Regions from separate parts of the Streptomyces sp. NPDC040545 genome, predicted to be linked through region 2. Evidence: riboswitches for the same ligand, from Rfam matches in the RefSeq annotation. Region 2 holds a riboswitch; each other region holds the start of a gene.

Region 1 (7,406 bases), on a different contig from region 2:
TTGACCATGTATCCCGCGATCAGGGACTGGTCCTCGGGGGAGAGCAGCGCCGTCGTCCCGAAGAAGGACGCGAAGACGCCGCCGCGGTCGATGTCCCCGACCACGACCACCGGGAACCGCGCGGCCCGCGCGATCCCCATGTTCACGATGTCGGTCCGGCGCAGGTTGATCTCGGCCGGACTCCCCGCCCCCTCGCAGATCACGGCGTCATACGTGCCCCGCAGCTGCTCCAGGCAGTCCGTGACGATGCCGAGCAGCTGCTCCTGGCGACCGCCGTGCAGCGCCTTTCCGGCGGCCGACCCCCCAGCCCCCCCGAAGAACCCGCGGGCGCTCATCTCGCCCACCGGCTTGCCCAGCAGCACCACCTGGCTGCTGCGGTCACTACCGGGCTTGAGCAGCACCGGGTTCATCAGCGCGGTCGGCTCCACGCGGGCCGCCTGGGCCTGCATGGCCTGGGCGCGCCCGATCTCGGCGCCCTCCAGCGTCACGAAGGAGTTCAGCGACATGTTCTGCGCCTTGAACGGCGCGACCTTCACACCCTGCCGGGCCAGCCAGCGGCAGATGCCCGCCGTGACCACGCTCTTGCCCGCGTCCGACGTGGTGCCCGCGACCAGCAGACCCCCGCCGCGCTTCGCGCCGCTCATCCGCGCCGTCCTCTCCGTGCCGTACGGGAGACCAGCAGCCGGGCGGCCACGCAGGCGCCCAGGGCCAGCCAGGTCACCTGCCGCGACAGCCGTACCGCCCGCTCGATGTCCGCGACCTCCACCGGCCGCCCCGCCCCGCCGTTCAGGACGGCCCGGTGCTCGACCCGGCCGCCGTACGCGAGGGTTCCGCCCAGTCTGACGCCCAGCGCCCCGGCGAAGGAGGCCTCGACGGGTCCGGCGTTCGGGCTCGGGTGCGCGGCGGCGTCCGCGCGCCAGGCCCGTACGGCGCCCCGCCGGTCGGGGCCGGCCAGCACGGCGGCGACCGCCGTCAGCCGGGCCCCCGGCCAGCCGGCCAGGTCGTCGAGCCGGGCGGAGGCCCAGCCGTAGCGCAGGTAGCGGGGGGACTTGTGGCCGACCATCGCGTCCAGGGTGTTCACGGCTCGGAAGGCCAGCAGCCCGGGGACTCCGGCGACGGCGCCCCACACGAGGGCACCGACCACCGCGTCGGAGGTGTTCTCGGCGACGGATTCCACGACGGCGCGGGCCATCTGCTGCCCGTCCAGGGCCTGCGGGTCGCGTCCGCACAGGTGGGGCAGCCGCTCCCGGGCCACCTCGACGTCCCCGGCGGCGAGCGCGCCGCCGATGGCGCGGGCCTCACGGCCCAGGGAGGTGCCGCCCACGACGGCCCAGGTGGCGGCGGCCGTCAGGGCGATACGGACGGCTGCGGGCCGGGAGCGCACGGCTCGGGCGCCCAGCGCTCCGACGGCGGCCGCGCCCCCGGCGCACACCAGGGTGTGCAGGAGGCCCCGGGCGCGGTCGTCGCGCCACAGGGAGCGTTCGACGGCGGCGGCGGCCCGTCCGAAGGCGGCCACGGGGTGCCCTCGGCGCGGATCCCCGAGGATCCGGTCGCCGATCAGGCCCGCCGTGGCGCCGTACGCGAAGACGCGATCGGCACGCATGGTGACAGGTATGTCCTCACTCAGGGTCCGCGCCCTGGTTCGACGTGTCCGGCGGCGAGAGTTCCTGGCTCCCGGGACGCACGCGCGGCGTGCGGTTCCGGTGACAGTGGCGGGACCGCGCCGGATTCGCACCGGACTTCCTCTCCATGCCGCCGTATTGGCTCCGGCAGTCCACCACGCACGCCGAAGGCCCGTCAACTCGCCGTTGACCTGCGGCGCGGCCGGGGCGCGGCAGGAGCGCGGGAGGGGGCGCGGGATGCGAAAAGCTCCCTCCGGGACAAACCCGGAGGGAGCCTTCACGCCCGGTCGGCCGCGGGACGGCGGATCAGGCGACGATCAGGTAGATCCCGTAGCCCACGGCCGCGGCGATGACCGCGAAGCAGGCGTACGCGCCGCTGCGGGCGAGGGTGGCGGTGCCGCCCTGCTCGGTGGCGGTCTCGTGCTTGGACAGGCCCACCAGGCCCAGGGTGAAGAGGGCCACGAGGGCGACGGTCGCGAAGAGGCTGACCCCGAAGACGGAGCCGAGCGCTTCCCAGTCGATCTTCATACTGCGGTTTCCTCTTGTGTCTCTGTCTCGGTCAGACCGCGGCGGCCGGAGCCGCCGGGGTCTGCGTCGCGGCCGGGATGGTGGCCTTGAGGGCTTCGTCCGTCACCTCGGCGGTCGTCGCCGCGGCGGTGGTACCGGCGGCGGCGACGGTCGGCGGGACGGTGACCGCGGCGATCGCTGTGGTGACGACGCCCGGCTCCTCGGCGCGGGCCGGCTCCACCTCGTTGACGTTGTTGTGGTCGACGACCTGGCGGCGCGAGATGAACCAGATGGCCAGGCAGGAGCCGATCAGGAAGAGCGTGACCGCGGCGATGCCGACGTCACCGATGCGCATGACCAGCTCGGCACCGGCCGAGACCAGCGCGGCGGCCGGCAGGGTCAGGCCCCAGGCGATGAACATGCGGGTCGCGGTGGACCAGCGGACCACACCGCCCTTGCGGCCCAGGCCCGCACCCATGACCGCACCCGAGCACGAGTGGGTGGTGGAGAGCGAGAAGCCCAGGTTCGAGGAGGCGAGGATGACGGACGCGGCCGAGGTCTGGGCGGCGAAGCCCTGCTGCGGGTGCAGGTCGGTCAGGCCGCTGCCCATGGTGCGGATGATGCGCCAGCCGCCCAGGTAGGTGCCCATCGCGATGGCCATACCGGCGGAGACGATGACCCAGACTGGCGGGTTCGCGTCGGGCGCGATCGCGCCGCCGGCGATGAGGGCCAGGGTGATGATGCCCATCGTCTTCTGCGCGTCGTTGGTGCCGTGCGCGAGGGAGACGAGACCGGCCGAGGCGATCTGACCGGCGCGGTAACCCTTGGCGGAGGTCTTCTCGCCGACCTTGTCACCCAGCTTGTAGGTGAGCTTGGCGGCCAGGTAGGCGGCGATGCCGGCCACCAGCGGGGCGGCGATCGCGGGGATGAGGACCTTGGTCACGACGACGCTGCCGTTGACCGCGCCGATGCCGGCGGACGCGACCGCGGCACCGATCAGGCCGCCCATCAGGGCGTGCGAGGAGCTGGAGGGGAGACCGACCAGCCAGGTGACGAGGTTCCAGAGGATCGCTCCGACCAGGGCGGCGAAGATCACCTCTGGCTGGATGCCCTCCTCGTTGACCAGTCCCTTGGAGATCGTCTTGGCGACCTCCACGGACATGAACGCGCCGACGAGGTTGAGCACGGCGGACATGGCCACCGCCGTCTTGGGCTTGAGGGCGCCGGTCGAGATGGTGGTAGCCATCGCGTTGGCTGTGTCGTGGAAACCGTTCGTGAAGTCGAACACGAGAGCGGTGATGATCACGATCCCGAGGAGAAGCGTTATGTGCTCCATTTACCCAGGCTTCTGTTTGACGTCAGTGGCTCGGCGACCGTAGGCAACCTGAGTGAACGGAAGATGAACTGACTCGGGCGGAGCGGTGTACTGGCGCGGGGTGTGATCGGGTCATTCGTCCTGATTCTGGCGTAGATAATGCCATTAATGCACGTCAAAGCCGGGTGAATGAACCCCTCCGTAGGGGGTCCGCCGTGCATACGATCCCCCTTCCCGGGCCTCGAATGAGACCTAGATCACCCCGTCCCTGCCCGCGGCGGAGAGATCTCCTCCGGTGGCCCGCCCGGGGCCCCGACCCGACACTGGAGCAGTGCGTACCGCGACTGCGGCGGCTGCGGCCGTCACGACGACCCTCCTCGGTGCCGGCGCGGCCGCCGTCGCCGTCGCCCGGCACACCGCCCACGCGGCCCTGCGGTCCGAACCGGGCCGCCCGCTCCCCGGCGGACCGAAGCTCAGTGTCCACTCCGCCGCCGACGGCCGGATCACGCTCACCCGTTCGCTCGCCTCCCTGCGCCCCGGCACGTACGGCCTGGTCGCGCCGGGTCTGCACGCCGTCGTAGGGCCCGTGCTCCCGGACGCCGCCCCCGGCCCGGACGCCGTCGTACGGCAGCTCGTCTCCGTCACCCACGGCACCCTCGACCCCGGCACCCGGGTCTCCCTCACCCCCCAGGTGTACGTCGGCAACCCGCGCACCGCCCTCGGGCTCGACCACGCCGACGTGGACGTCCCCGGGGAGCTCGGCGCCCTGCCCGCCTGGTTCGTGCCCGCCGCCCGGGACACCTGGGTGATCACCGTGCACGGGCTCGGCAGCGGCCGGGAACACCCGATGGTGGTCATGCCCTTCCTGTACCGCCATCACCTGCCCGTCCTGGACCTCGGCTACCGGGGCGACCTGGGTGCCCCCGCCTCCCCGGACGGCCTCGGCCACCTCGGTGAATCGGAATGGCGCGACCTGGACGCCGCCATCCGCTACGCCCTGCGCTACGGAGCCCGCCGCGTGGTCCTGTACGGCTGGTCCACCGGCGCCACCATGGCCCTGCACGCCTTCGAGCGCTCGCCGCTCGCCCACCGGATCTCCGGGCTGGTCCTGGACTCGCCGGTGCTCGACTGGCACACCACCCTGCGCGGGCTCGCCGCGGCCCGCGGCGTCCCCGGCGTGCTGCTGCCGCTGGCCGTCCGGGCCGCCGAAGGCCTCACGGGCCTGCGCGCCGACCGCCGGCCGGCCGGCTCCGACCCCGGCGCGCTCCGCGTCCCCGTACTGATCTTCCACGGCCCGGACGACGTGCTCGCCCCCTGGGGGCCCTCGCGCAGGCTCGCCGCCGCCCGCCCCGACCTCGTCGCGCTGCACACCGTGGGCGGCGCCGGGCACGGCGCGATGTGGAACGCCGACCCGGCCGGCTACGAGGAGGCCCTGCGCCGCTTCCTCACCCCTCTTATGTGAAGACCGGGCGAAGGGCCGGGTGAACGGCTCGGTGAACGGCCCGGTGAACGGCCGTGACAGGCCATGTGCCGAGGCCCGTCATGTGAAGGCCCTGTGACGGACAGAGCCCCACGGGCGGCTTGTCCCGGTCTGCGCTGCGGTGAACGACGGCAACGGCCGATTCCGTTTGGGCTTTCGGCCAGTGACGGGCGAGACTGCTTCCGTGACGTCCCGAAAGCCTGATGAGCAGTTGGCTCGCGACTCCAGACTCCGACTCGTCTCGCCGCGCTCCGTCGCCGCGGCCCGCAAGGCGGTGACCGACCGACGCACCCGGCCCGCGCCCAGGCCCCCGGCGGGTACGCCCGCCACGGCCGACCTCGCGAACCGGGCCAGGGCCTCGCTCGCCGACGCCGTACGCCTGACCCGCTGGGCCGAGCGCAACCTCGGCGCCGGAGACGGCGGCCGGCCCGCCCCCACGGGCGCCCTGCCCGCGGCCGACGTCGAACGCGCCGCCGCGGAACTGGGCCTGACGCACGGCCAGATCCAGGTCGGCTGGGACCGCGCCCGGCTCGCCGGACTGGTCGAGGTGCACGGCGGCCATGCCCGGCCCGGCTGGCGGCTGCGCGCCTGGGACCGCGACGACACCGCCGTACTGCGCGGCTGGGTCGCCCTCTTCGACGCCTGGTCGCTGGTCCATCCCGCACCCGCCGACATCGCCCCCTCGGCCGTCGCCGAGGTCGTCGAGGCGATGCCCCAACTCCTCTCGCTGCTCCAGCTGTCCGCAGGCCCCGTGACCGTCCCGGACCTGCTCGACCTGCTCGGGCAGCGCGTCACCGAACTGCGCGACGAGCGGTGCGAGATCCCCTACGAGGCCGAGCCCGCGACGGCGCTGACGGCCGCCGCAGCCGGCCCCGCGGAGGCCCGCCCCGTCCCGCTCGCCCGGCTGCTGCGCTGGGCGCTCGGCGGACTCGCCGCCGTGGACGCCGTCACCCTCGGCCCCGCCCGGGCCACGCTCACCCCCCTCGGCAGCTGGGCCGTCTGGGTCAAGCTGGAGCAGATCTGCGTCGCGGCGCAGAGCCCCGCCGGGAACATCGAGCAGTCCGCCGCCGCCATGCTGCACGGCTGCGCGCGGCTCACCCCCGGCCCGGCCCGCGCCGAGTACCAGGCCTGGCTCGCCGCCCGGCCCGTCGGCCACGCGGTGGCCGAGCTGCTGCAGGCCGCCCGGGGTGAGGACGCCCTGCTGCGCGGCCTCGCCTTCGAGGCGCTGCGCGTGGTCGGCGCCCCCGCCGAGCCCGAGGTGCGCGCCACCGTGCGCGAGCCCGCCCTGCGCCCCTACGCCCTGCTCTGGCTCGCCGAGCACGACGGGATCGACCCCGACGAGGCGCAGGACGTCCTCACCGCCGAGGAGTCGACCTGGCTCTGGGTGGACACCGCGGCCGCCATCGCCGACCACGGCGAGGCCGAGCTGCTGGCCCGTCACCTCGACTCCGCCGTCCGGACCACCGTCCCCCGGCTGCTGGACGAGGTCCGTGCGGTCGGCCATCCGCGCACGGTGCAGGTGCTGGTCGCGCTCGCCGCGGCCCACCCCGACCCGACGCTGGCCAAGGCGGTCCGCCGGGCCGCCTTCCAGGTCCACACCGGCGGCGAGTGACCCCGTGGAAGCGAACGGCTCCGCAGGAGAACGAGGGCGGGGACGGGCGCGCCGCCCGGGTCAGACCTGCGGCGCGTACGTCCCGAAGCTCCAGACGTTGCCCTCGGCGTCGCGGGCCATGTAGTCGCGGGAGCCGTAGTCCTGGTCGGTGGGCTCCATCACGATCTCCGCGCCGTGCTCGACCGCCCGCCGGTGGTGGGCGTCCACGTCGTCGACCACCACATAGACCCCTGAGGGGCCGGCGCCCTCCATGGCCTTGTCGAAGACCCCGCCCTTGCCCGAACTGCCCAGCATCACCATGCCGTTGCCGTACGCCAGCTCGGCGTGCGTCACCGAGCCGTCCTCACCCTCGTAGACGGCGACCTGGCTGAAGCCGAAGGCCTCGGTCAGCAGCCTGATGGCCGCCTTCGCGTCGCGGTAGACCAGGGTGGGACAGATGGACGGAACGCCTGCCATGACGATCACTCCCTCTCGTGATGGTGACCCGCGTCACACCAGCATGGCAGGCGTCACCGACAGTCAGCGGAAGGTGTTGCACTGGGCCATGTCACCGGTCCGGTAGCCCTGGTAGAACCACTGCTGGCGCTGCTCGGCCGAGCCGTGGGTCCAGGACTCCGGGGACACCCGGCCCTGGAACTTCTCCTGGATCCGGTCGTCGCCGACCGCGGCCGCCGCGTCCAGCCCGTCCCTGATGTCTGCCTCGGTCAAGAGCTTCATCAGCGGCCGCCCGGTGGAGGCGTCCGTGACGTTCGTCGCGTTGTGCGCCCACACCCCGGCGTAGCAGTCGGCCTGCAGCTCGACCTTGACCGCGTTGCTGTTCGGGCCCTGCCGACCGTCCTGGGCCCGCTGGAGGGTCCCGGTCAGGTTCTG
Region 2 (7,406 bases):
GGATGGCCGAAATCAGGGCGTGAGTCGGGCCAGTCGGTTCTTCCTGACCGCCGTGTCCGGCGGGCCGCTGCACCGACTCTGACATTGACACCGAGTGCCATCAAGGAGGTACATCTGCCAAGGTCTGCGAATCTTCAGCAGCGAAATTGCCAAGGTTGCGAAGGGTTCGGGTCGTGAAGATCCCCGTATTCTGGCGTCGCGTGTCGAGCCCGGAACGGCGAGGGAGTGCGGTGAGCAAGACGTACGCGGGAGCGCGGCTGCGACGGCTGCGCGAGGAGCGCCGGATGACCCAGGCCGACCTGGCCCGGGTGCTCGCCATCTCCCCCAGCTACCTCAACCAGATGGAGCACGACTCCCGGCCGCTCACCGTTCCGGTCCTGCTGCGGCTCACCGAGGCCTTCGGGGTGGATCCGGGGTTCTTCTCCGAGCGCGACACCAGCCGGCTGGTCGCCGACCTGCGCGAGGCGCTCGCGAACGAGGTGGCGCAGGCCCGGGTCTCCCCCTCCGACCTGGCCGAACTGGCCACCCGCATGCCCGCGGTGGCCTCGGTCCTGCTGGACCTGGGCCGGCGCAGCCAGCTCCTGGCCGAGCGGCTCGCCGACGCCGCCGACGGCCGGGACGCGGCCACGGACAGCCCGCGCTCGCCCCACGAGGAGATCCGCGAGTTCTTCTACCGGCGGCAGAACTACCTCCACGACACCGATCTCGCCGCCGAAGGCCTCGCCGCCGAGATCGGCATCCGCCCGGGGGACGTCATCCGCGCGCTGACCCGGCGGCTCTCCGGCCGGCACGGGATCCGGACGGCCACGGACTCCGACCGGCTGCACCACTACGACCCCACCGCCCGCGTGCTGCACCTGTCGAACCGGCTCCGGCCGGGGCAGCAGGCGTTCCGGATGGCCACGCAGCTGGCGCTGATCGAGTACGGGGACGAGCTGGACCGGCTGGCCGCCGAGGACTTCCCGCCCGGCTCCCCCGTCCACGCCCTCGCGCGCATCGGCATCGCCAACCACTTCGCGGGCGCGCTCATCCTCCCGTACCGCGCCTTCCACACGGCCGCCGAGGAGTTCCGCTACGACATCGAGCGGCTCACCGACCACTTCGGGATCGGCTACGAGACGGTCTGCCACCGGCTGAGCACCCTGCAGCGGCCCAGGCTGCGCGGGGTTCCCTTCTCCTTCGTCCGGGTGGACCGGGCCGGCAACATGTCCAAGCGGCAGTCGGCGACGGGATTCCACTTCTCCCGCGCGGGCGGCACCTGCCCGCTGTGGAACGTGTACGAGGCCTTCGCCGCGCCCGGCCGCATCCACGTCCAGGTGGCCGCCATGCCCGACGGGCAGCGGTACCTGTGGACCGCCCGGGCCGTCACCCGCCACCGCGGCGGCTGGGGCGAGCCCGGCAAGACCTTCGCGATCGGGCTCGGCTGCGAGATCCGGCACGCCTCGCGGCTCGTGTACGCCGACGGGCTCGACCTCGACAACACGGCGGCCGCCACCCCCATCGGCATGGGCTGCCGCCTCTGCGAACGCCTGGACTGCCCGCAGCGGGCCGTGCCGCCGCTCGGGCGGGCGCTGGCCGTGGACGAGAACAGCAGCACCTTCATCCCGTATCCGGTGACCAGGAACCCGGCCCCGGCACGGGACTGAGCGGGCGTCAGACTTCCGGCGGCAGACGGCTGCCGTCAGGCGGCGGGCGGCGCGGCCGGATGGCGAAGGCGCGCGGCGGCGGCTCTGGACTTACTAGGACGTCCAACTATATGTTCGTGGCACAAGGTCCGCGGTGCAGGGAAGCCGGTGAGAAACCGGCACGGTCCCGCCACTGTGACCGGGGAGTGTGCTGCCATCCACACGCCACTGACGAGGTCTGTCGGGAAGGCGGGCGGCACGCGGGGATCCGGGAGTCAGGATACCGGCCGCGGATGTTCCGTGTTGTCCACGAGGATGGAGCAGACACGCATGGCACCGGTTTGTACCCACGACCCTGGTGATCCGGCGGAGCGCACGCACACGTTCGCGCGCTCGTAGGTCGTCTCTGTCGACCAGTCCCACGACCCTCCCCAGCGGCGCACCCGATCGGGTGCCGTCCGCCGGTCGGCCGTGCCATCCCCGGATCCCACCTGACGAGAGCAGGCACCCATGGTCCGTGAACTCACCCATTTCATCGGCGGCAAGCACACCACCGGATCCTCCGGTCTCTTCACCGACGTGTACGACCCCAACACCGGCACCGTCCAGGCCCGGGTCCCGCTCGCGGGGCGGGCCGACACGGAGGCCGCCATCGCGAACGCCGAGGAGGCGCAGGCCGACTGGGGGCAGTGGAACCCGCAGCGCCGCTCGCGCGTACTGCTGCGCTTCCTCCAGCTGGTCGAGGGCGAACGGGACTCCCTCGCCCGGCTGTTGTCCTCCGAGCACGGCAAGACCGTCGCCGACGCCCACGGCGACCTGCAACGCGGCCTGGAGGTGGTCGAGTTCGCCACCGGTGTCCCGCACCTGCTCAAGGGCGAGTTCACCGACAACGCGGGCACCGGGATCGACGTGCATTCCCTGCGCTCACCGCTGGGCGTGGTCGCCGGGATCACCCCTTTCAACTTCCCCGCGATGATCCCCCTGTGGCAGGCCGCACCCGCCCTGGCCTGCGGCAACTCCTTCATCCTCAAGCCCTCCGAGCGCGACCCCTCCGTACCGCTGCGCCTCGCCGAGCTGTTCCTGGAGGCCGGTCTGCCGCCCGGCGTGCTCAACGTGGTCAACGGCGGCAAGGAGGCCGTTGACACCCTCCTCGAAGACCCGCGCGTGCAGGCCCTCGGCTTCGTCGGCTCCACCCCGGTCGCCGCGCACATCTACGCCACCGCCGCGGCCCACGGCAAGCGCGCCCAGTGCTTCGGCGGCGCCAAGAACCACATGATCGTGATGCCCGACGCCGACCTCGACCAGGCCGTGGAGGCCCTCATCGGCGCCGGCTACGGCTCCGCGGGCGAGCGCTGCATGGCCATTGCCGTCGCCGTACCCGTCGGCGAGGAGACCGCGAACGCCCTCGTGGCCAAGCTGACGGAACGCATCGCCACCCTGCGCGTGGGCCGCTCCGACGACCCCGAGGCCGACTTCGGGCCGCTGGTCAGCCAGGACGCGCTGGACCGGGTGAACCGCTACGTCGGCATCGGAGCCACCGAGGGCGCCGAACTCGTCGTGGACGGGCGCGGGTTCACCCTGCCCGGGCACGAGGACGGCTTCTTCGCCGGAGCGACCCTCTTCGACCGCGTGACCCCGCACATGCGGATCTACCGCGAGGAGATCTTCGGCCCGGTGCTGTCCGTCGTACGGGCCGCCGACTACGAGGAGGCCCTGCGCCTGCCCACCGAGCACCCGTACGGCAACGGCGTCGCGATCTTCACCCGTGACGGAGACACGGCGCGCGACTTCACCCGACGGGTGGGCGCCGGCATGGTCGGCGTCAACGTGCCGATTCCCGTCCCCGTGGCGTACCACACCTTCGGCGGCTGGAAGCGGTCCGGCTTCGGCGACCTGAACCAGCACGGCCCCGACTCGATCCGCTTCTACACCCGCACCAAGACCGTCACCTCGCGCTGGCCCTCCGGGGCCAAGGAGAGCGCGAGCTTCACCATCCCGACGATGGGATGAGCCCGGTGACCCTCACCCTCAGCCCCGATCAGCTCGCCCTCGCCGAGGTCACCCTCGACTTCGCCCAGGAGCAGCTCGGTCCGTACGCCGTCACCTGGGACCAGGACAAGCACTTCCCGCTGGACGTGATCCGCAAGGCGGCGGACCTCGGGCTCGGCGGCGTCTACGTCCGTGAGGAACACGGCGGTTCCGGCCTCGGCCGCAGCGACGGTGTCCTCGTCTTCGAGACCCTCGCCACCGGTTGCCCCTCCATCGCCGGGTACCTCTCCATCCACAACATGGTCGCCTGGATGATCGACCGGTACGGGGACGCGGACCAGCGGGCCCGCTGGCTCCCCGGCCTGTGCTCCGCCCGGTCCCTGGGCAGCTACTGCCTGACCGAGCCCGGTGCCGGCTCCGACGCGGCCGGGCTGCGCACCCGGGCCGAGCGCACGGACGACGGCTATGTGCTGACCGGGGTCAAGCAGTTCATCTCCGGCGCCGGCGCCTCCGAGGTCTACATCGTCATGGCGCGCACCGGCGGGGAGGGCGCGGGCGGCGTCTCCGCGTTCGTCGTCGAACGCGCGGATGCCGGGGTCTCCTTCGGACCGAACGAGCGCAAGATGGGCTGGAACGCCCAGCCCACCCGCCAGGTGATCCTCGACGGGGTCCGCGTCCCCGCCGGCCGGCGGCTCGGCGCCGAGGGCGACGGCTTCCGCATCGCCATGAACGGCCTCAACGGCGGCCGCCTCGGCATCGCCGCCTGCTCGCTGGGCGGTGCGCAGAGCGCGCTGGACCGCAGCCTCGCGTACCTGGCCGACCGGGAGGCGTTCGGGGCCCGGCTGCTGGACGCCCAGGCCCTGCAGTTCCGGCTCGCGGACATGGCCACCGAGCTGGCCGCGGCCCGCGCGCTGGTCCGGCAGGCCGCCGACGCGCTGGACCGGGGCGACCCGCTGGCCCCGCAGCTGTGCGCGATGGCCAAGCGGTTCGCCACGGACACCGGCTACGCGGTCGCCGACCGGGCCCTCCAGCTCCACGGAGGTTACGGCTACTTGAGCGAGTACGGCATCGAGAAGATCGTCCGCGACCTTCGGGTCCACCAGATCCTGGAAGGCACCAACGAGGTCATGCGCATCATCGTCGCCCGCGGGCTCACGGAGGCCCTGCGATGAACCACGGCACCCCCGGGGCCCAGGGCCAGGACCCGGACCAGGAGCACGTGCTCCTGCGGACCGAGGGCCACACCGCCTACATCACCCTCAACCGCCCGAGGGCCCTCAACGCCCTCACCCACGCCATGGTGCTGCGCATCGACGGGGCGCTCGCCGGCTGGCAGCACGACCCGGACATCGCGGCCGTCGTCATCGAGGGCGCCGGTGGACGCGGCCTGTGCGCGGGCGGTGACATCCGCGCGATCTACGAGGACGCCCGCACGGGCGGCACGTCCTCGGCCGGCTTCTGGCGCGACGAGTACCGGCTCAACGCCCGCATCGCCCGTTACCCCAAGCCGTACGTCGCCCTCATGGACGGCATCGTCATGGGCGGCGGCGTCGGCATCTCGGCCCACGGCACCGTGCGGATCGTCACCGAACGCTCCCGCGTGGCCATGCCCGAGACGGGCATCGGCTTCGTCCCCGACGTCGGCGGCACCTACCTGCTGGCGCTGGCGCCCGGAGAACTGGGCACCCACCTGGCCCTGACGGGGGCGCCCGCCGGCGCGGCGGACGCGCTGCTGTGCGGGCTCGCCGATCATTTCGTGCCCGCGGAGCTGCTGCCGCGGCTGGCGGCGGACCTGGCCCGGGCCCCCGTGCACGAGGTGCTGGAACGGTACGTCGTTCCGGCGCCCGCCGGCGCGCTCGACGGTGACCGCGCATGGATCGACCACTGCTATGCGGCGGACACGGTGGAGGACATCGTGGAGCGCCTGCTCGTCAGCGGTGTCCCGGCGGCCAAGGAAGCCGCGGCCACCCTTGCGGCCAAGTCGCCCACGGCCCTCAAGGTGACCCTGGCCGCCCTGCGCCGGGTGCGCGGACTCGGCCCGCTGGAGCGGGCTCTGGAACAGGAGTACCGGATCTCCTGCGCGGCGCTGTCCTCCCCCGACCTGGTGGAGGGGATCCGCGCGCAGGTGATCGACAAGGACCGCAGCCCCCGCTGGTCACCGCCTTCCCTGGCGGAGGTGGCTCCTGCGGACGTGGAACGGTTCTTCGCCCCGCTCGGCGCGCACGAACTGGGGCTGCCCCATGCGGATTCGACTCAGGAGGTGCCCTGGTGAGCAGGACCGTGGCGTTCGTCGGACTGGGCCACATGGGTGGTCCGATGGCGGCCAACCTGGTGAAGGCGGGACATCGCGTCCTCGGCTTCGACCTGGTGCCGGAGCTGCTGGCCACCGCCGCCGCGACGGGGGTGGAGCCCGCGGTGTCGGCCGCCGCGGCGGCCGCCGGGGCCGACGTGGTGATCACCATGCTGCCGGCGGGCGGGCACGTCCTCGCCCTGTACGGGGACGGCGGGCTACTGGCCGCCGCACGGCCCAGCACCCTGTTCGTCGACTGCTCCACCATCGACGTGGCCGACGCGCGGGCCGCCCACGCGGCCGCCGGGGCCGCCGGTCACCGCTCCCTCGACGCACCCGTCTCGGGCGGGGTGGTCGGCGCGCGGGCGGCGAGCCTCACCTTCATGGCGGGCGGCGGCGCCGAGGAGTTCGCGGCGGCCGGGCCGCTGCTCGCCGCGATGGGCAAGAAGGCCGTGCACTGCGGGACGGCGGGCGCCGGACAGGCCGCGAAGATCTGCAACAACATGATCCTGGCGGTCTCGATGATCGGGGTGAGCGAGGCCTTCGTCCTCGCGGAGAGCCTCGGCCTGGACCACCAGGCCCTCTACGACGTGGCCTCCACCGCCTCCGGCCAGTGCTGGGCCCTCACCGTCAACTGTCCTGTGCCCGGACCGGTTCCTGGCAGCCCCGCCAACCGTGACTACCTTCCCGGCTTCGCCGCACCCCTCATGGCCAAGGACCTCGCCCTGGCGGCGAACGCCCTGCGGGCCGGCGGGGTGGAGGCGCCGCTGGGCCTGAAAGCCGCCGAGCTGTACGCCGACTTCGCCGCGGGCGAGGGCGCCGGCCTCGACTTCTCGGCGATCGTCCACACGCTGCGACCCCGGAACGGAACCCCCGCATGACCTACGAAACCATCCTGCTGGAACGCAAGGGGCGGGTGGCCGTCCTCACCCTCCACCGGCCGGAGGCCCTCAATGCCCTCAACCTCCAGGTCATGACCGAGGTGGTGGCCGCCGCGGAGGAGCTGGACCGGGACCCGGAGGTCGGCTGCATCGTCCTGACCGGCTCCGCGAAGGCCTTCGCGGCCGGCGCCGACATCAAGGAGATGCGGCCGCGCAGCTATATGGACATGTACCTCTCGGACTGGTTCACGGCCTGGGACCGGCTCGGCCAGGTCCGTACGCCCACCCTCGCGGCGGTCTCCGGCTACGCCCTGGGCGGCGGCTGCGAGCTCGCCATGATGTGCGACATCCTGCTCGCCGCGGACACCGCGAGGTTCGGGCAGCCCGAGATCAAGCTCGGAGTGATCCCGGGGATCGGCGGATCCCAGCGGCTCACCCGGGCCGTCGGCAAGGCCAAGGCCATGGAACTGTGCCTGACGGGCCGCACCATGGACGCGGTCGAGGCCGAGCGGGCCGGCCTGGTCTCCCGGATCGTCCCCGCCGACGAGCTGCTGTCCGAGGCCCTCGCGGTCGCCGAGACCGTCTCCGGGATGTCGAAGCCGGTCGCGATGATGGCCAAGG
Region 3 (7,406 bases), on a different contig from region 2:
GACCTGCGGCTCGATGCACTCGTACACGCCGGCGATCGAGGCGATCGTGGCGGTCGGGGCGATGGCCAGGAGCAGGGAGTTGCGCATACCGGTCTCGGCGACGCGGGCGCGCAGCGCGTCCCAGCGCTCCGGCCAGTTCAGCTCGACGTCGTAGTGGTCCGGGTGCAGGACACCACGGGCGGTACGGGTCTGCTCCCAGGCCGGCAGCGGGCCGCTGCGCTCGGCGAGGTCGCAGGAGGCCTCGTACGCGGCCAGCATGATGCGCTCGGAGAGCTTGGTGGACAGGGCCCTCGCCTCGGGGGAGTCGAAGGGCAGCTTCAGCTTGAAGAAGACGTCCTGGAGGCCCATCGCGCCCAGGCCCACCGGGCGCCAGCGGGCGTTGGAGCGGCCGGCCTGCTCGGTCGGGTAGAAGTTGATGTCCACCACGCGGTCGAGGAAGGTGACGGCGGTGCGGACGGTCTCGTCGATCCGCTCCCAGTCGATCTCGCCGTCCACGACGAAGGCGCCCAGGTTGACCGAGCCGAGGTTGCAGACGGCCGTCTCGCCGTCGTTGGTGACCTCGATGATCTCGGTGCACAGGTTCGAGGAGTGCACGACCGTGCCCGGCTCGGCGGTCTGGTTCGCCGTGCGGTTGGAGGCGTCCTTGAAGGTCATCCAGCCCTGGCCGGTCTGCGCGAGGGTGCGCATCATCCGGCCGTACAGGTCGCGGGCGGGCATGGTCTTGCGGGCCAGGCCGTCCGCCTCGGCCTTGCGGTAGGCGGCGTCGAACTCGTCACCCCACAGGTCGACCAGCTCGGGGACGTCGGCCGGGGAGAACAGCGACCAGTCGGCGTCGGCGTTCACACGGCGCATGAACTCGTCCGGCACCCAGTGGGCGAGGTTCAGGTTGTGCGTACGGCGCTGGTCCTCACCGGTGTTGTCGCGGAGCTCCAGGAACTCCTCGATGTCCGCGTGCCAGGTCTCCAGGTAGACGGCGGCGGCGCCCTTGCGGCGGCCACCCTGGTTCACGGCGGCGACGGAGGCGTCGAGGGTCTTCAGGAACGGCACGATGCCGTTGGAGTGGCCGTTGGTGCCACGGATCAGCGAACCGCGGGCGCGGATGCGGGAGTACGAGAGGCCGATGCCGCCGGCGTGCTTGGAGAGGCGGGCGACCTGGTGGTAGCGGTCGTAGATCGAGTCGAGCTCGTCCAGCGGGGAGTCCAGCAGGTAGCAGGAGGACATCTGCGGGTGCCGGGTACCGGAGTTGAAGAGCGTGGGGGAGGACGGCAGGTAGTCCAGGCGGCTCATCAGCCGGTAGAGCGAGGCCACTTCCTCCACGGCCTGGACGCTGTCGTCGGCGGCCAGACCGCAGGCCACGCGCAGCATGAAGTACTGCGGGGTCTCGATGACCTGACGGGTGATCGGGTGACGCAGCAGGTAGCGGCTGTGCAGGGTGCGCAGGCCGAAGAAGCCGAAGCGGTCGTCGGCGCCCTCGGCGAGGGTCAGTTCGACGAGCGAGTCGAGCCGGCCCGCGTGGGTGCGGACGAACTCGGCCGTGCGGTCGGCGATGAGGCCCTCGCGGTGGCCGACCTCGACGGAGGCCGAGAAGGACGTCGAGCCCTGGCTCGCGGCCTCGTCGCGCACGGCCAGCGTCAGCAGGCGGGCGGCGAGCCGGGAGTAGGCCGGGTCCTCGGAGATCAGACCGGCGGCGGCCTCCGTGGCCAGCCCGCGCAGTTCGGCGTCGTCGGCGGCGGAGCTGCGGCCGCGCAGCGCGGAGGCCGCGACCCGGCCGGGGTCGGTGTCGGGGAGGTCCGCCGTAAGTTCGGTGAGGGTACGCAGCAGCGTGGCCCCCGGGCCCTCGGTGTTGTCGCCAGAAGTGGACTCGGCGCGCGGTGCGGAAGGCGCGATGGTCACGGCGGGAGCTCTCCCTCGCTCGGCCCGGTCATCGGCGGAGCGGGGCGCGGGCGGGCGCATGCGGGCGCGACGAGAACGCGTACCCCGCATGGCGTCCACCGGCCCAACCGCGAGGCCCGGACGAATCGGCACCCGGTTCGGTCGAGCCGGGCGCGCTGTCGGCAGGTCATCGGACTTGGCGTCCGGTAGCCGGACACTTCATACCGTTGCGGGACAGTTCCGGATTCGCACCGGATTCCCCTGCGGCGACAGCAGGCATGAGCATACATGTGGGGGCGGCCCTGTGCGGTAACCCCCACATGTAGTGTCGGCGTGGCTACAGCTTGAGCCGGTAAGTGAAGAGTGTCAGACCCTCGATCGGCGCCCAGTCCCGCTCCGGAGTGCGTACGAAGCCCAGGCGCGCGTAGATCCGGTGGGCGCCGCCCATGCTGCGCTGGGTGGAGAGAACCAGGCCGGTCACGCCCTCCAGGGCCCGCGCCCGCTCGACGCAGGCCCGCACCAGAGCCTCGCCGGCGCCTTGGCCGCGCGCCTCGTGGGCGACCGCGAGCATCCGGAACTCCGCCTCGTCGGGGGCCGCGATGTCGGCGAGCGGACTGCCCGGAGCGGCGAAGGTCACACCGCCCAGCACCCGCCCCTCGCGTTCGGCGACGAGCACTTCGGCCTGGGCGGCCCGGCCGGCCACGTCGCGCAGCACGTTCAGATAGTGGTCGTCCTCGTTGAAGTCCAGATGCCCGTCGGCGAGGTAGGCCCGCGCCGTGATCTCACCCAGCTCCGCGTACTCGGCGGGCAGCGCCGTTCTGATCACCATGTCCATGCGGTCGAGTGTGCAGGACGGGCCGGCGCCGGTGCCGGGCGCGGACCCGGCGAAGGCCCCGCCGGAAGCATCCGGCGGGGCCTTCGGTGTGCGGGGCGGCTCAGCAGCAGCGGAAGCCCTCGCGGGGGTCCGCCTCGCGGGCGTCCGTACGGGCGCGTTCGAAGGCGCGGCGGGTCAGGACCTCCGCGTCCGGGTCGTGGGAGCGGGCATGGGCCACGTACCGGTCGTACGCGGCCTCCCCGGAGAACTCCCGTACGTAGAACCGGGCCCTGGCCAGCACGCTCCGTACGGTGCTCACGCCACCGGCTCCTTGACGTGTCCGCCGCCCGCCTCCGGGCCCGCCGCGGCGAGCTCCGCCCGCTCCTCGGCGGTCGCGATCAGTCCGGCCGGGGCGACGATCTTCGACTCGGTCCACGGGGTCTCGGAGAGGGCCGCCGACGCCGGGTCGCGGACGGCCTTGAGGCAGGTCCGGGCCGCGTCCGCGAGGACCACGATGATCAGGACCGCGAAGAAGGCGCACAGGACGCCGTCGACCGTGGCGTTGGTGACCACGGTGTGCATGTCGTCCATGTTCTTCGCCGGCGCCAGGACCTTGCCGGCGTCGATTCCGGCCTGGTACTTGTCGCGCTGGGCGAAGAAGCCGACCTTCACGTCGTCGGAGAAGATCTTCTGGTAGCTCGCGGTGAGGGTCACCGTCGCGTCCCAGACCAGCGGAACGCCCGTCACCCAGGCCCACTTGAGCCGGCCGGACTTGATCAGCAGCGTGGTGCAGACGGCCAGTGCGACCGCGGCGAGCAGCTGGTTGGCGATGCCGAAGAGCGGGAAGAGCTGGTTGATGCCGCCGAGCGGGTCCTTGATGCCGACCCACAGGAAGTAGCCCCAGCCTCCCACGACGATCGCGCTCGCGAACCACACGCCGGGCTTCCAGCTGACGTCCTTGAAGGACTTGTGCACGTTGCCGAGGGTGTCCTGGAGCATGAACCGGCCCACGCGGGTGCCGGCGTCGAGCGTCGTCAGGATGAAGAGCGCCTCGAACATGATGGCGAAGTGGTACCAGAAGGCCTTCATCCCGGCGCCGCCGACCACGGCGGAGAAGATCTCCGACATTCCGAGTGCGAAGGTCGGCGCGCCACCCGTGCGCGAGAGCAGGCTGGCTTCCTCGACGTCCTTCGCGGCCTGGGCGAGCGCTTCCGGGGAGATCGCGAAGCCGAAGTGGGTCACCGCCTGGGAGGCGGACTCGACGGTGGTGCCGATGACCCCGCCGGGGGAGTTGACCGCGAAGAAGAGCCCGGGCTCGATGATGCAGGCCGCGATGATCGCCATGACGGCGACGAAGGACTCGGTCAGCATGGCGCCGTAGCCGATCATGCGGACCTGGGTCTCCTTCTGGATCATCTTCGGGGTGGTTCCCGAGGAGACCAGGGCGTGGAAGCCGGAGAGCGCGCCACAGGCGATGGTGATGAAGACGAAGGGGAACATCGACCCGGCGAAGACCGGTCCGTCGCCGCTCGCCGCGAATTCGGTGACCGAGGGCATCTTCAGGGTGGGCATCGCGATGACCACGCCGAGCGCGAGGAGCGCGATGGTGCCGACCTTCATGAAGGTGGAGAGGTAGTCGCGGGGGGCGAGCAGCATCCACACCGGCAGCACCGATGCCAGGAAGCCGTACACCACCATCCAGATGACCAGCGTCTCCTTCTCCAGGGTGAAGGTGCCCGCGAAGGAGGACTCGGCGACCCAGCCGCCCGCGACGATGGCGAGCAGCAGCAGTGCGACGCCGATGACGGAGACCTCGGTGACCCGGCCCGGCCGCAGGACGCGCAGGTAGAAGCCCATGAAGACGGCGATCGGGATGGTCATGCCGATGGAGAAGACGCCCCAGGGCGAGTGCGCCAGGGCGTTGACGATGACCAGGGCCAGCACCGCCAGCAGGATGATCATGATGGCGAACACGGCGACCAGGGCGGCGGCCCCGCCGACGGGGCCGATCTCGTCCCGGGCCATCTGGCCGAGCGAACGTCCGTCGCGGCGGGTGGAGAAGAACAGCGTGACCATGTCCTGGACGGCCCCGGCGAAGATGACGCCGGCGACGATCCAGATGGTGCCCGGCAGATAGCCCATCTGCGCGGCGAGTACGGGTCCGACGAGCGGGCCGGCGCCGGCCACGGCCGCGAAGTGGTGGCCGAAGAGGACCCGGCGGTCGGTGGGGTGGAAGTCGACACCGTTGTCAAGGCGTTCGGCGGGGGTGGCCCGGGTGGCGTCCACCTTCAGCACGCGGTCCGCGATGAAGCGCGCGTAGAAGCGGTAGGCGATCGCGTACGAGCCCAGCGCGGCGGCGAGCAGCCAGGCGGCGGAGATCTCCTCGCCGCGCGAGAGCGCCAGCACGCCCCAGCCGATGGCGCCGACGAGTCCGACGAGCACCCACGCGGCGATGGACCTGGGAGAAGGCGAGCCCGGCGTGCTGCCCGGACTCGCCGCGTCCCGTTCTGTCCCTGTTGCTTCCGGTTCAGGCATGACCTCGTCCCCTCGTCGATCATCTGCGTAAGCAGGCGGAATCTACGGGGGATTGCCTGGTGAACGTAAGACCCCGTCCGCATTCCGGTCGTGGAATTCCGGTACGCGGCGCGGGGGTCGGGCGTCAGGCGGCGGGGCGCTTGAGCCTGGCGACGAACTTGTACCGGTCGCCGCGGTACACCGACCGCACCCACTCCACCGGTTCGCCGTCGGCGTCCAGGGAGTGCCGGGAGAGCATCAGCATCGGCAGCCCGACGTCGGTGCCGAGCAGGCCGGCCTCGCGCGGGGTGGCCAGTGAGGTCTCGATGGTCTCCTCGGCCTCGGCGAGGTGCACGTCGTACACCTCGGCGAGGGCGGTGTAGAGGGAGGTGTACTTGGCCAGCGACCGGCGCAGTGCGGGGAAGCGCTTGGCCGAGAGGTGGGTGGTCTCGATGGCCATCGGCTCGCCGCTGGCCAGGCGCAGCCGCTCGATGCGCAGCACCCGTCCGCCGGTGGTGATCTTGAGCAGGCCGGCGAGGGTGTCGTCGGCCGTCACGTATCCGATGTCGAGGAGCTGGGAGGTCGGTTCCAGGCCCTGGGCCCGCATGTCCTCCGTGTACGAGGTCAGTTGCAGGGCCTGGGAGACCTTGGGCTTGGCGACGAAGGTGCCTTTGCCCTGGATCCGTTCCAGTCGCCCCTCCACGACCAGTTCCTGGAGGGCCTGCCGGACGGTGGTCCGCGAGGTGTCGAACTCGGCCGCGAGCGTGCGCTCGGGCGGCACCGGCGTGCCGGGCGGCAGTGTCTCGGTCATGTCGAGCAAGTGCCGCTTGAGTCGGTAGTACTTGGGCACACGCGCCGTGCGAGTGGCTGCCCCGCCTTCCGGCTCCGTGGTCGCCCCTTCGGTGGCCATCGCCGCCCGCCTTCCCGACTCCAGTTTCGCTGCCGTCACCGGCTCCTCCGATATGTGCGGTCACATCGTGACACGTAAGGGGGGACAGGCCTTCTCTCTCCCCAGGTGTCGGTCCGATAACGGACCTGGCACCCGCTCATTAGACCCTTGACACCCCTAAAGGTCTAGGCCAAGGTTCAGCTACTGGTCTAAACCAATATGGATCAGATCCCGGCCCCACGGCAGTACTTCGCGTATGTCACCGCGGCGGGCAAGGGAAGTGCAGGCAGGCATCCCTGAGGAGGGTGGCGTGAAGCGCAAGCTCATCGCGGCGGTTGGAGTCGCGGGCATGGTTATCGGCCTCGCGGCTTGTGGCAACGGGGACGACGACAAGGCCAAGGCCGACGCGGGCCCCAAGGAGATCACCGTCTGGGTCATGGACGGCTCCGCGCCGAAGGCCTGGATCGAAGAGGTCAACAAGGAGTTCTCGGCCAAGCACCCCGGTGTGACGGTCAAGGTCGAGGAGCAGAAGTGGACCGGCATCCAGGAGAAGGTCACCACGGCCCTCTCCGAGAACAACCCTCCGGACGTTCTTGAGCTCGGCAACACCCAGACCGCGGGCTACGCGGTCACCGGCGGTCTCGCCGACCTGACCAAGGACAAGGCCACGCTCGGCGCCGACGCCTGGCAGAAGAGCATGCTCGCCTCGGCCGAGGTCGACGGCAAGCTTTACTCCGCCCCCTGGTACGCCGCCAACCGCGTCGTCATCTACGACAAGAAGGCCTTCACCAAGGCCGGCGTCACCCCGCCCACCACCCGCGACGAGTGGATCGCCGGCCTGGAGAAGCTGAAGGCGGCCGACCCGGCCTCGCAGCCGATCTACCTGCCCGGCCAGAGCTGGTACGTCCTCGCGGGCCTGATCTGGGACGAGGGCGGCGACCTCGCCGTCAAGGACGGCGCCAAGTGGAAGGGCGGACTGGCCACCCCGCAGGCCGCCTCCGCGATGGAGTTCTACAAGAAGCTCCAGTCCTTCTCCACCGCCCCCAAGGACAAGGACGAGGCCACCCCGCAGCAGTCCACCGACATCGTTCCCAAGGGCGGCGTCGCCTCGTGGATCGGTCTCGGCTGGGAGGCCGGCGGCGCCGAGAAGGCCCTGAAGGAAGCGGGCAAGGAAGCCGACTTCGGCTACTTCCCGATCCCGGGCAAGACCGCCGACAAGAGCGGCACCGTCTTCCTCGGCGGCTCGAACCTCGCCGTCGCCGAGCGCTCCAAGAACAAGGCGCTCGCCAAGGAGTGGCTGGCGCTGGCCGCCGGCAA
Region 4 (7,406 bases), on a different contig from region 2:
TTGGTCTGGCCCGTGTCGTGGAAGTACACGACGACGAGCTGCCGCACGGACCCCTCGTCGTAGAACTCCGCGGTCACCTTCCCCTGGGCGCCCTCGTGGAAGGCCCGGATCCAGTTCCGGGCGGTCCGCTCGACGTCCCCCTTCGCGTCATCGGGCTCGGCGGCGAGCGACTCCACCTCCCCGGCCTTGCCGTCGGCGAGCCGCCAGACCAGCTTCTGGGTGATCTCGAGGGACTCGGAGGTGGGGTACCCGACCACGCCCAGCGGTTCGTGGCCCGCGTAGTCGGTCGCGTACCGCAGCTCCTCCTCGTCGGCGGCACAGGCGGTGAGGCCGCCGCAGGCCAGCACGGACACCAGGGCGGCGCGTACGACGAGGGCAGCCCTCGGGCGGGCGCTCATCGGGGAACCCATACTTCCTCGGTCTTCCGGTGGTCATCGAGTGATCTCGTTGCAGAGAGCTGCAACGTACTGCGCCGACCGGGCAGTTCGATCCGGTAAACGGACATGAGGGACACAACTCGCGCCTCAGTGACGCAATTCACTCAATGGCTGGATTTTGACCCCGTGGGTCTCACACCCCGCCATCCGGATGCCGGACAACTCCGCGCGCCGGCGGGGAACGCCGTCTACTCTGGCCGGGCAGCTGGTTCGCCCCGTCCGCCAGGCGGGATGCGTCGTAAGAGGGAACCCGGTGGGAATCCGGGACTGCCCCGCAGCGGTGAGCGGGAACGACCGCCGTCATACGCACTGGGCCCGGACGGGTCTGGGAAGCGACGGCCAGTAGGAGTCTCGTACGGCATCCGTACGACGAGACGTGCCCGCGAGTCCGAAGACCTGCCCGTTGCCCGTACGCGACCGATCGCGCACGGAAATCCCGGTGACCTCGTGGGCGGGTCGGCGACACATCAGGCGGACGACCGCGGACGCGTGCAGCTGCACGCACCCGTACCCGGTCGGGATCCGCCCGGTTCGTCATCCCTTCGCGCCCTCGGCCCCTCACCGGGTCCACAGGAGAACGCTCGCGAAGGAGAGTTCCGTGACCCGCACGACCCCCGCCGCAGGACGGCCCACCGTGGCCACCGTGTACGGCTACCCCCGACAGGGCCAGAACCGTGAACTGAAGAAGTCCGTCGAGGGCTACTGGAAGGGCCGCGTCACCGCCGACGCCCTCCGGGAGACCGCCCGCGACCTGCGCCGCACCAACTGGCAGCAGCTCGCCGACGCCGGCATCACCGAGGTGCCGACCGGTGACTTCTCGTACTACGACCACGTGCTCGACACCAGCGTGATGGTCGGCGCCGTCCCCGAGCGGCACCGCGCCGCCGTCGCGGCCGACCCGCTCGACGGGTACTTCGCGATGGCACGCGGTACCCAGGAGGTGGCACCGCTGGAGATGACCAAGTGGTTCGACACCAACTACCACTACCTGGTGCCCGAACTCGGCCCCGACACCGTCTTCACCGCCGACTCCACCCAGCAGGTCGCCCAGCTGGAGGAAGCGCTCGGGCTGGGCCACACCCCCCGCCCGGTCCTGGTCGGCCCCGTCACCTACCTGCTGCTGGCCAAGCCCGCCCCCGCAGTCGCCGCCGGCTTCGACCCGCTGGCCCTGCTCGACCGGCTCCTGCCCGTCTACGCCCAGGTCCTGGCCGACCTGCGCGCCGCCGGAGCCGAGTGGGTGCAACTGGACGAGCCCGCCCTGGTGCAGGACCGCACCCCGGCCGAACTGAACGCCACCGCCCGCGCGTACCGGGAGCTCGGCGGCCTGACCGACCGGCCCAGGCTGCTCGTCGCCTCCTACTTCGACCGGCTCGGCGAAGCCCTGCCCGTCCTGGCCAAGGCACCCGTCGAAGGTCTCGCCCTGGACTTCACCGAGGCCGCGGCCGCGAACCTCGACGACCTCGCCGCCGTCGGAGGCCTGCCCGGCAAGCGCCTCGTCGCCGGTGTCGTGGGCGGCCGTAACATCTGGATCAACGACTACGAGAAGTCCCTCGCCACCCTGGGAACCCTCCTCGGGCTCGCCGGCCGGGTGGACGTGGCCACCTCCTGCTCCCTGCTCCACGTGCCGCTGGACGCCACCGCCGAACGGGACATCGACCCGCAGGTCCGCCGCTGGCTCGCCTTCGCCCGCCAGAAGACCGCGGAGGTCGCCACCCTGGCCCGGGGCCTGGCCCGCGGCACGGACGCCATCGCCGCCGAACTCGCCTCCAACCGGGCCGACCTGGCCTCCCGCGCCGGCTCGGCCCTCACCCACGATCCGGCGGTTCGGGCCCGCACCGCCGCCGTCACCGACGCCGACGGGCGGCGCGCCCGGTCGTACGCGGAGCGGACCGCCGCCCAGCGGGCGCACCTGGGTCTCCCGCTGCTCCCGACGACCACGATCGGATCGTTCCCGCAGACCACCGAACTGCGCACGGCCCGCGCCGACCTGCGGGCCGGGCGCATCGGCACCGCCGGCTACGAGGACCGCATCCGGGCCGAGATCCGGGAGGTCCTGGCCTTCCAGGAGAAGGCCGGCATCGACGTCCTGGTGCACGGCGAGCCCGAACGCAACGACATGGTCCAGTACTTCGCCGAGCAGCTCACCGGATATCTGGCCACCCAGCACGGCTGGGTCCAGTCCTACGGCACCCGCTACGTCCGTCCGCCCGTCCTGGCCGGCGACATCTCCCGCCCCGACCCGATGACCGTGCACTGGACCACGTACGCCCAGTCGCAGACGTCCAAGCCGGTCAAGGGCATGCTGACCGGCCCCGTCACCATGCTCGCCTGGTCCTTCGTCCGCGACGACCAGCCCCTCGGCGACACCGCCCGCCAGGTGGCGCTGGCCCTGCGCGACGAGGTGGGCGACCTGGAGGCGGCCGGCACCCCGGTCATCCAGGTCGACGAGCCCGCCCTGCGCGAGACCCTCCCGCTGCGGGCCGCCGACCACGCCGCCTACCTCGCCTGGGCCACCGAGTCCTTCCGGCTCACCACCGCCGGAGTCCGCGCGGACACCCAGATCCACACGCACATGTGCTACGCCGAGTTCGGCGACATCGTGGAGGCCATCGAGGACCTCGACGCCGACGTCATCAGCCTGGAAGCCGCTCGTTCCCACATGCAGGTTGCCGGTGAACTGGCAGGCGCCGGCTACCCGCGCGAGGTCGGCCCCGGGGTCTGGGACATCCACTCGCCGCGGATCCCCTCCGTCGCCGAGGCGGCGGCCCTGCTGCGCAAGGGCTTGGGGGCCATCCCGGCGGAGCGGCTGTGGGTCAATCCCGACTGCGGCCTGAAGACCCGGGGCTGGCCGGAGACCCGGGCCTCCCTGGAGAACCTGGTCGAGGCGGCCCGGCAGGTACGCGCCGAGGTCTAGGCCGTCTCTTCCGGACCGTCGTCGCCGACGAGGCCCGCCACATGGTCGGTGATCATGTCGAGGACGTCCGCCGAGATCCTGTCGTCGCCCAGAGCGAGATGGTTCAGCGTCAGCCCGTCGGTCATGGCGGCCAGATAGCGGGCCAGCACGCTCACGGGCACGCGGAGTTCGAAGGCCATGTGGTGACGGAGCTGCTCGATCAGCTCGGTGTACGTGTCGCAGTACCGCTCGTACTGCCGCCGCGCCAGGTGCGCGAAGTCCGGCCGGCGCAGGGCGTACTGGGTGAGTTCGTAGGTGAGCATGTGTTCGCCCGGGTGGGCGGACACATGGTCCCAGTACGCCTGGAAGCCCGCCCGGACGGTCTCCCGAAGGGTGGCCTTCGGCTGGATCGCCTCCCTCACCACGGTGACGCTGTGGTCGGTGATCGCCGCGATGACGGATTCGAGGAGGGCCTGCTTGGATTCGAAGCAGTAGTGGAAGACGCTCAGGGACACGCCCGCCTCGGCGGCGATCGACCTGGTCGTCGTCGCGGCGACGCCGTCCCGGGTCATCGCGCGGATGGCGGCCTCGGTCAGCTGCCGGCGCCGCTCGGCCGAGGGCATCCGTGCCATGGGCGTTCCTTTCGGTTCGTGCAGCGGTGCGTGGTGCCTGGTGCGTGCCGTGCCGTGCGGTGCCATGGCGGCCGGGACCGGCCGGATCAGCAGATCCGGCCGGCCCCGGCCCCTGGACTCGTCTTCGGCGGGATCAGCTGCTGTAGACGCCGACCTCGTGGAGCGAGTACCCCCACTTGGTGCCGCGCTCGATTCCCTGGATGCGGACGTAGCGGGCCGGCACCCCGGAGAAGCGGGCCGTGTCCAGGCCGCCGTCACCCGCGGTCGTGGACCAGACGGTCTGCCAGTTCGTGTCGTCCGTGGAGACCTCGATGCGGTACGCCTTCCCGTACGCGGCCTCCCAGTCGAGCGTGATGCGCCCCACCCGGTTCGCGGATCCGAGGTCGATGCGCAGCCACTGGCTGTCGTTCCACTCGCTCGCCCAGCGGGTGCCCGAGTCCCCGTCCACGGCCCGGCCCGGGGAGTAGTTCACGAAGGGGTTCCACCACTCCGCGCTCGACGCCGAGGCCGGGGAGCCCGTGGCGAGGTTCACCCCGGACTTGTGTTTCTCGGAGTTCCCCCAGGTGGTCAGGTAGGACTCGGCGCCCTTGAACAGGTCGTCCACCACGCCCTGGCCGCCGACGAGGCGGATGTCCTCGATCCAGTCGGGGACCAGGCCGTAGTGCGAGGCGCCGTCGGTGTTGAGGTCCCACGTGCGCGAGCCGGTGGTCTGCCGGTCGATGACGGATCCGCCGTCGGTGCTGCGGAACGGGTAGCGCACCGGGTTCGGGGTGCCGGCCCCGCGCGGTCCGGGCCAGCCGCCGACGCCGTTCATGTCGGTGCCGTACCCGTAGCCGACGTTGTACTTGTCGCGCAGCGCGTCCGTCCGCTTCGCCTCGGCGCTGAATCCCTCGGCGCCGCTCATGTACGAGGCGATGAAGCCGCCGAGCTTGTAGACCCGCTCGGTCCAGTCCATGTCCATCCAGCTGTGCGAGGAGATCACGCCCGGGTACGACTCGGACTCCATGATGTCGAAGGACCGGCCGGCGGCCTTCACGCTCATGTGGTCGACCTCGAGCATCATCTTGCGCTTCATCATGCCGCGCACCGCGTACTCGCCGAGTTCCGTGAGTCCGCGCGTATTGCACTGGGCGTCTGCGGCGTAGGACGGGACCGCCACCCCTGCCGGGAGTTTGCTCTGCACGGCGGGCGCGGCCGCCGCCAGTCCGATGGGGTTGTCGTGCTGCGGGCCGGTGCACTTCTCCGTCTTCCAGAAGGTCCCGGTCGACAGGAACTGGCCCACGTTGATGGCCGTACCCAGGGCGCCCTCGTCGAAGCGGACCCCGCACAGGGCGTTGTCGAACTTGTGGCACAGGAACATGCTGCGCACCCCGAGGCGGTACAGCTCGTCCAGGCCGCGGTCGATGTCCGCCTTGCTGCACTGTGCGATGTCCAGGATCTGCTTGCAGCCGAAGGGCTCGGAGGTCTCGACCCCGAGGACCACGGCCAGCTTGCCCTGCTGGACGACGTCGCGGGCCTGCGCGGAGTCGGTGACGATCCGGAACCAGCCCTTGCCCGGGCCGCCGTACATCTTGTCGATGTAGGCCTGCATGTCGTAGGTCTTCTGCGCTTCGAGCCGGATGGCGGTCATCTCGTCGCAGCCGCGGTCCTTGAAGAAGTAGACCGAGCAGATGACGCCGTTGGTGACGAGGTCGTTCACGAGCACGCGCTGACCGCCGCGCCAGGCCCGCTCGACCCAGGCGTAGTAGTTCTGCTGGTGGGTCAGCGAGTCGTGGGCGGGCCAGTCCTTGAAGGTCGGCCAGCCGTTCGGGTCGTGCTTGCCGTCACCGCCCTTGGTGATGAAGTCGAAGATGGCGAGCGTGCCGTCGGGGTAGTGCTCGGGGCAGTCCTTGAGCGCGTCGGCCACCCCGGCCTCGGAGAACGGCTTTCCGCAGATGAGGCGGCCGCCGAAGCCCTCGTTGGACATCAGGTGGTCGTGCGCGTCGACGAAGCCCCGGACCCGTCCCTGGGAGTCGGTCCCCTTGAAGGGTTCCCCCGTGACGTTGATGTCGGAGTCGGGTGCGGGCCGTGCGACCGGGTTCCACCAGCCGGGGTCGGCGGCGGAAGCGGGTACGGGGCCGAGCACCATGGCCACCACGGCGAGGAGCAATGACAGGACCGCCAGGGGCCTACGCCTGTGGTGCGTGTGTCGAGAAATGGTCATCACTCACGTCTTAAGGTCAGCCGGATGGCGCGGTCGGGGAGCCGGATCCGTTGGGGGGCATGACGCGTCACGGCCACAGGCGTGACTTGTCATGGACCCCACAATCGGTGGGACGAGAATCGCGACTGCCATCGACAGAGTCAATAGTCCGGGACAGCTGACCTGATGATTCATCAGATGGACCGTATCTTCACAAGGCCCACGCACCAGGGCGGCCCGGCTCGGCGCGGTACGCGCAGGAGTGCGCGAGCCGGGTCCGCCCCGCCCCGTCCGGGGCGACGGCGCCGTGGCGTCAGCGCGCGCTGTGCTCCGGCAGGTCCATCTCGGCCGGGGCGGTCCCGAATCCGCGCGCCGTGGCCTTGGGGGCCGGCTTACCGCAGAACGCCGCTTCGAGGGTGCCGCCGAGGGCCGTGTTCGCCTCCCCCTTGTTCGAGGTGTTCGCCATCGCGGAGAGGGAGCGGCGCCCGTCGCGGGTGGAGAAGGCGTAGGTGTAGAAGCCCTGCACGGTACCCGTGTGCCCGTAGACCGAGGTGCCGCACGACAGGTCGTAGCGGCGCAGGCCGAGCCCGTAGAACCGGGTGTTCGTGGCGTCGGTCGGCGTCGCCGTGAGCATGGCGTCCAGCATGCGGGCGGGCAGCAGCCGCCCGCCGAGCAGCGCGGACGTGAAGGTGTTCAGATCGGCGGGGTTGGAGATCACCGCTCCGGCGGACTGGGCCCACGACACCGTCTGCTCGGTGGAGTCGACCAGCGGCGCGCCGGCCTCGTCGGGGTGCAGGTAGCCGCGCGTGTGCAGCCCCTTGATCTGCGCACTGGGGTGCACGTAGGAGGTGTTGCGCAGCTTCAGGGGCTTGAAGATGCGCCGCTCGTACTCCTTGGCCACCCCGTTGCCGGTGGCCTTCTCGATGAGCATGCCGACGACGACGAAGTTGGTGTTCGAGTATTTGTACGCGACGCCGGGCTCGGTCGTCCGGGGCTCGCGGAGCGAGAGGTCCACCAGCTCCTGGTAGCTGAACACCTTGTTGCGCACTGCCTCGAAGCCCGGCACGGTGTGCTCGAACATCGCGTTCGTGTAGTCCGCCAGCCCGCTGTGGTGGGTCAGCAGATGACGCACCGTGATCCGGTCGTCGGGCAGCAGTCCGGGCAGGTACCGGTTGACGGCGGTGTCCAGATCGATCCGGCCCTCGTTCACCAGCTGCAACAGGACGACGGAGGAGAACGTCTTGCTGACGCTCCCGATCCGG

Evidence for each region. Region 2 has a riboswitch for cobalamin ahead of ACZ573_RS09380 (CoA-acylating methylmalonate-semialdehyde dehydrogenase). Riboswitches for the same ligand answer to the same signal wherever they lie in the genome.
Region 1: it holds a riboswitch for cobalamin, as region 2 does, so the genes downstream of both, ACZ573_RS22195 (cobalamin biosynthesis protein) here and ACZ573_RS09380 (CoA-acylating methylmalonate-semialdehyde dehydrogenase) in region 2, are expected to answer to the same signal.
Region 3: it holds a riboswitch for cobalamin, as region 2 does, so the genes downstream of both, ACZ573_RS03390 (ribonucleoside-diphosphate reductase subunit alpha) here and ACZ573_RS09380 (CoA-acylating methylmalonate-semialdehyde dehydrogenase) in region 2, are expected to answer to the same signal.
Region 4: it holds a riboswitch for cobalamin, as region 2 does, so the genes downstream of both, metE (5-methyltetrahydropteroyltriglutamate--homocysteine S-methyltransferase) here and ACZ573_RS09380 (CoA-acylating methylmalonate-semialdehyde dehydrogenase) in region 2, are expected to answer to the same signal.

What each region holds. Positions count from the first base shown of each region.
Region 1 covers NZ_JBVIWA010000011.1:209,983-217,388, forward strand. Annotated here, with positions in the region: gene ACZ573_RS22190 (cobyric acid synthase) at 1-644, opposite strand, end outside; gene ACZ573_RS22195 (cobalamin biosynthesis protein) at 641-1,603, opposite strand; cobalamin riboswitch at 1,640-1,794, opposite strand; gene ACZ573_RS22200 (hypothetical protein) at 1,929-2,150, opposite strand; gene ACZ573_RS22205 (inorganic phosphate transporter) at 2,182-3,465, opposite strand; gene ACZ573_RS22210 (alpha/beta hydrolase family protein) at 3,776-4,906, shown strand; gene ACZ573_RS22215 (hypothetical protein) at 5,109-6,536, shown strand; gene ACZ573_RS22220 (VOC family protein) at 6,597-6,992, opposite strand; gene ypfJ (KPN_02809 family neutral zinc metallopeptidase) at 7,056-7,406, opposite strand, start outside.
Region 2 covers NZ_JBVIWA010000003.1:287,467-294,872, forward strand. Annotated here, with positions in the region: gene ACZ573_RS09375 (short-chain fatty acyl-CoA regulator family protein) at 231-1,646, shown strand; cobalamin riboswitch at 1,761-1,931, shown strand; gene ACZ573_RS09380 (CoA-acylating methylmalonate-semialdehyde dehydrogenase) at 2,136-3,635, shown strand; gene ACZ573_RS09385 (acyl-CoA dehydrogenase family protein) at 3,632-4,786, shown strand; gene ACZ573_RS09390 (enoyl-CoA hydratase/isomerase family protein) at 4,783-5,886, shown strand; gene mmsB (3-hydroxyisobutyrate dehydrogenase) at 5,883-6,785, shown strand; gene ACZ573_RS09400 (enoyl-CoA hydratase) at 6,782-7,406, shown strand, end outside.
Region 3 covers NZ_JBVIWA010000001.1:697,977-705,382, forward strand. Annotated here, with positions in the region: gene ACZ573_RS03390 (ribonucleoside-diphosphate reductase subunit alpha) at 1-1,893, opposite strand, end outside; cobalamin riboswitch at 2,037-2,158, opposite strand; gene ACZ573_RS03395 (GNAT family N-acetyltransferase) at 2,210-2,707, opposite strand; gene ACZ573_RS03400 (CstA-like transporter-associated (seleno)protein) at 2,808-3,005, opposite strand; gene ACZ573_RS03405 (carbon starvation CstA family protein) at 3,002-5,221, opposite strand; gene ACZ573_RS03410 (GntR family transcriptional regulator) at 5,346-6,110, opposite strand; gene ACZ573_RS03415 (extracellular solute-binding protein) at 6,400-7,406, shown strand, end outside.
Region 4 covers NZ_JBVIWA010000021.1:140,481-147,886, forward strand. Annotated here, with positions in the region: gene ACZ573_RS31590 (hypothetical protein) at 1-398, opposite strand, end outside; cobalamin riboswitch at 627-855, shown strand; gene metE (5-methyltetrahydropteroyltriglutamate--homocysteine S-methyltransferase) at 1,036-3,351, shown strand; gene ACZ573_RS31600 (TetR/AcrR family transcriptional regulator) at 3,348-3,962, opposite strand; gene ACZ573_RS31605 (galactose-binding domain-containing protein) at 4,096-6,165, opposite strand; gene ACZ573_RS31610 (serine hydrolase domain-containing protein) at 6,458-7,406, opposite strand, start outside.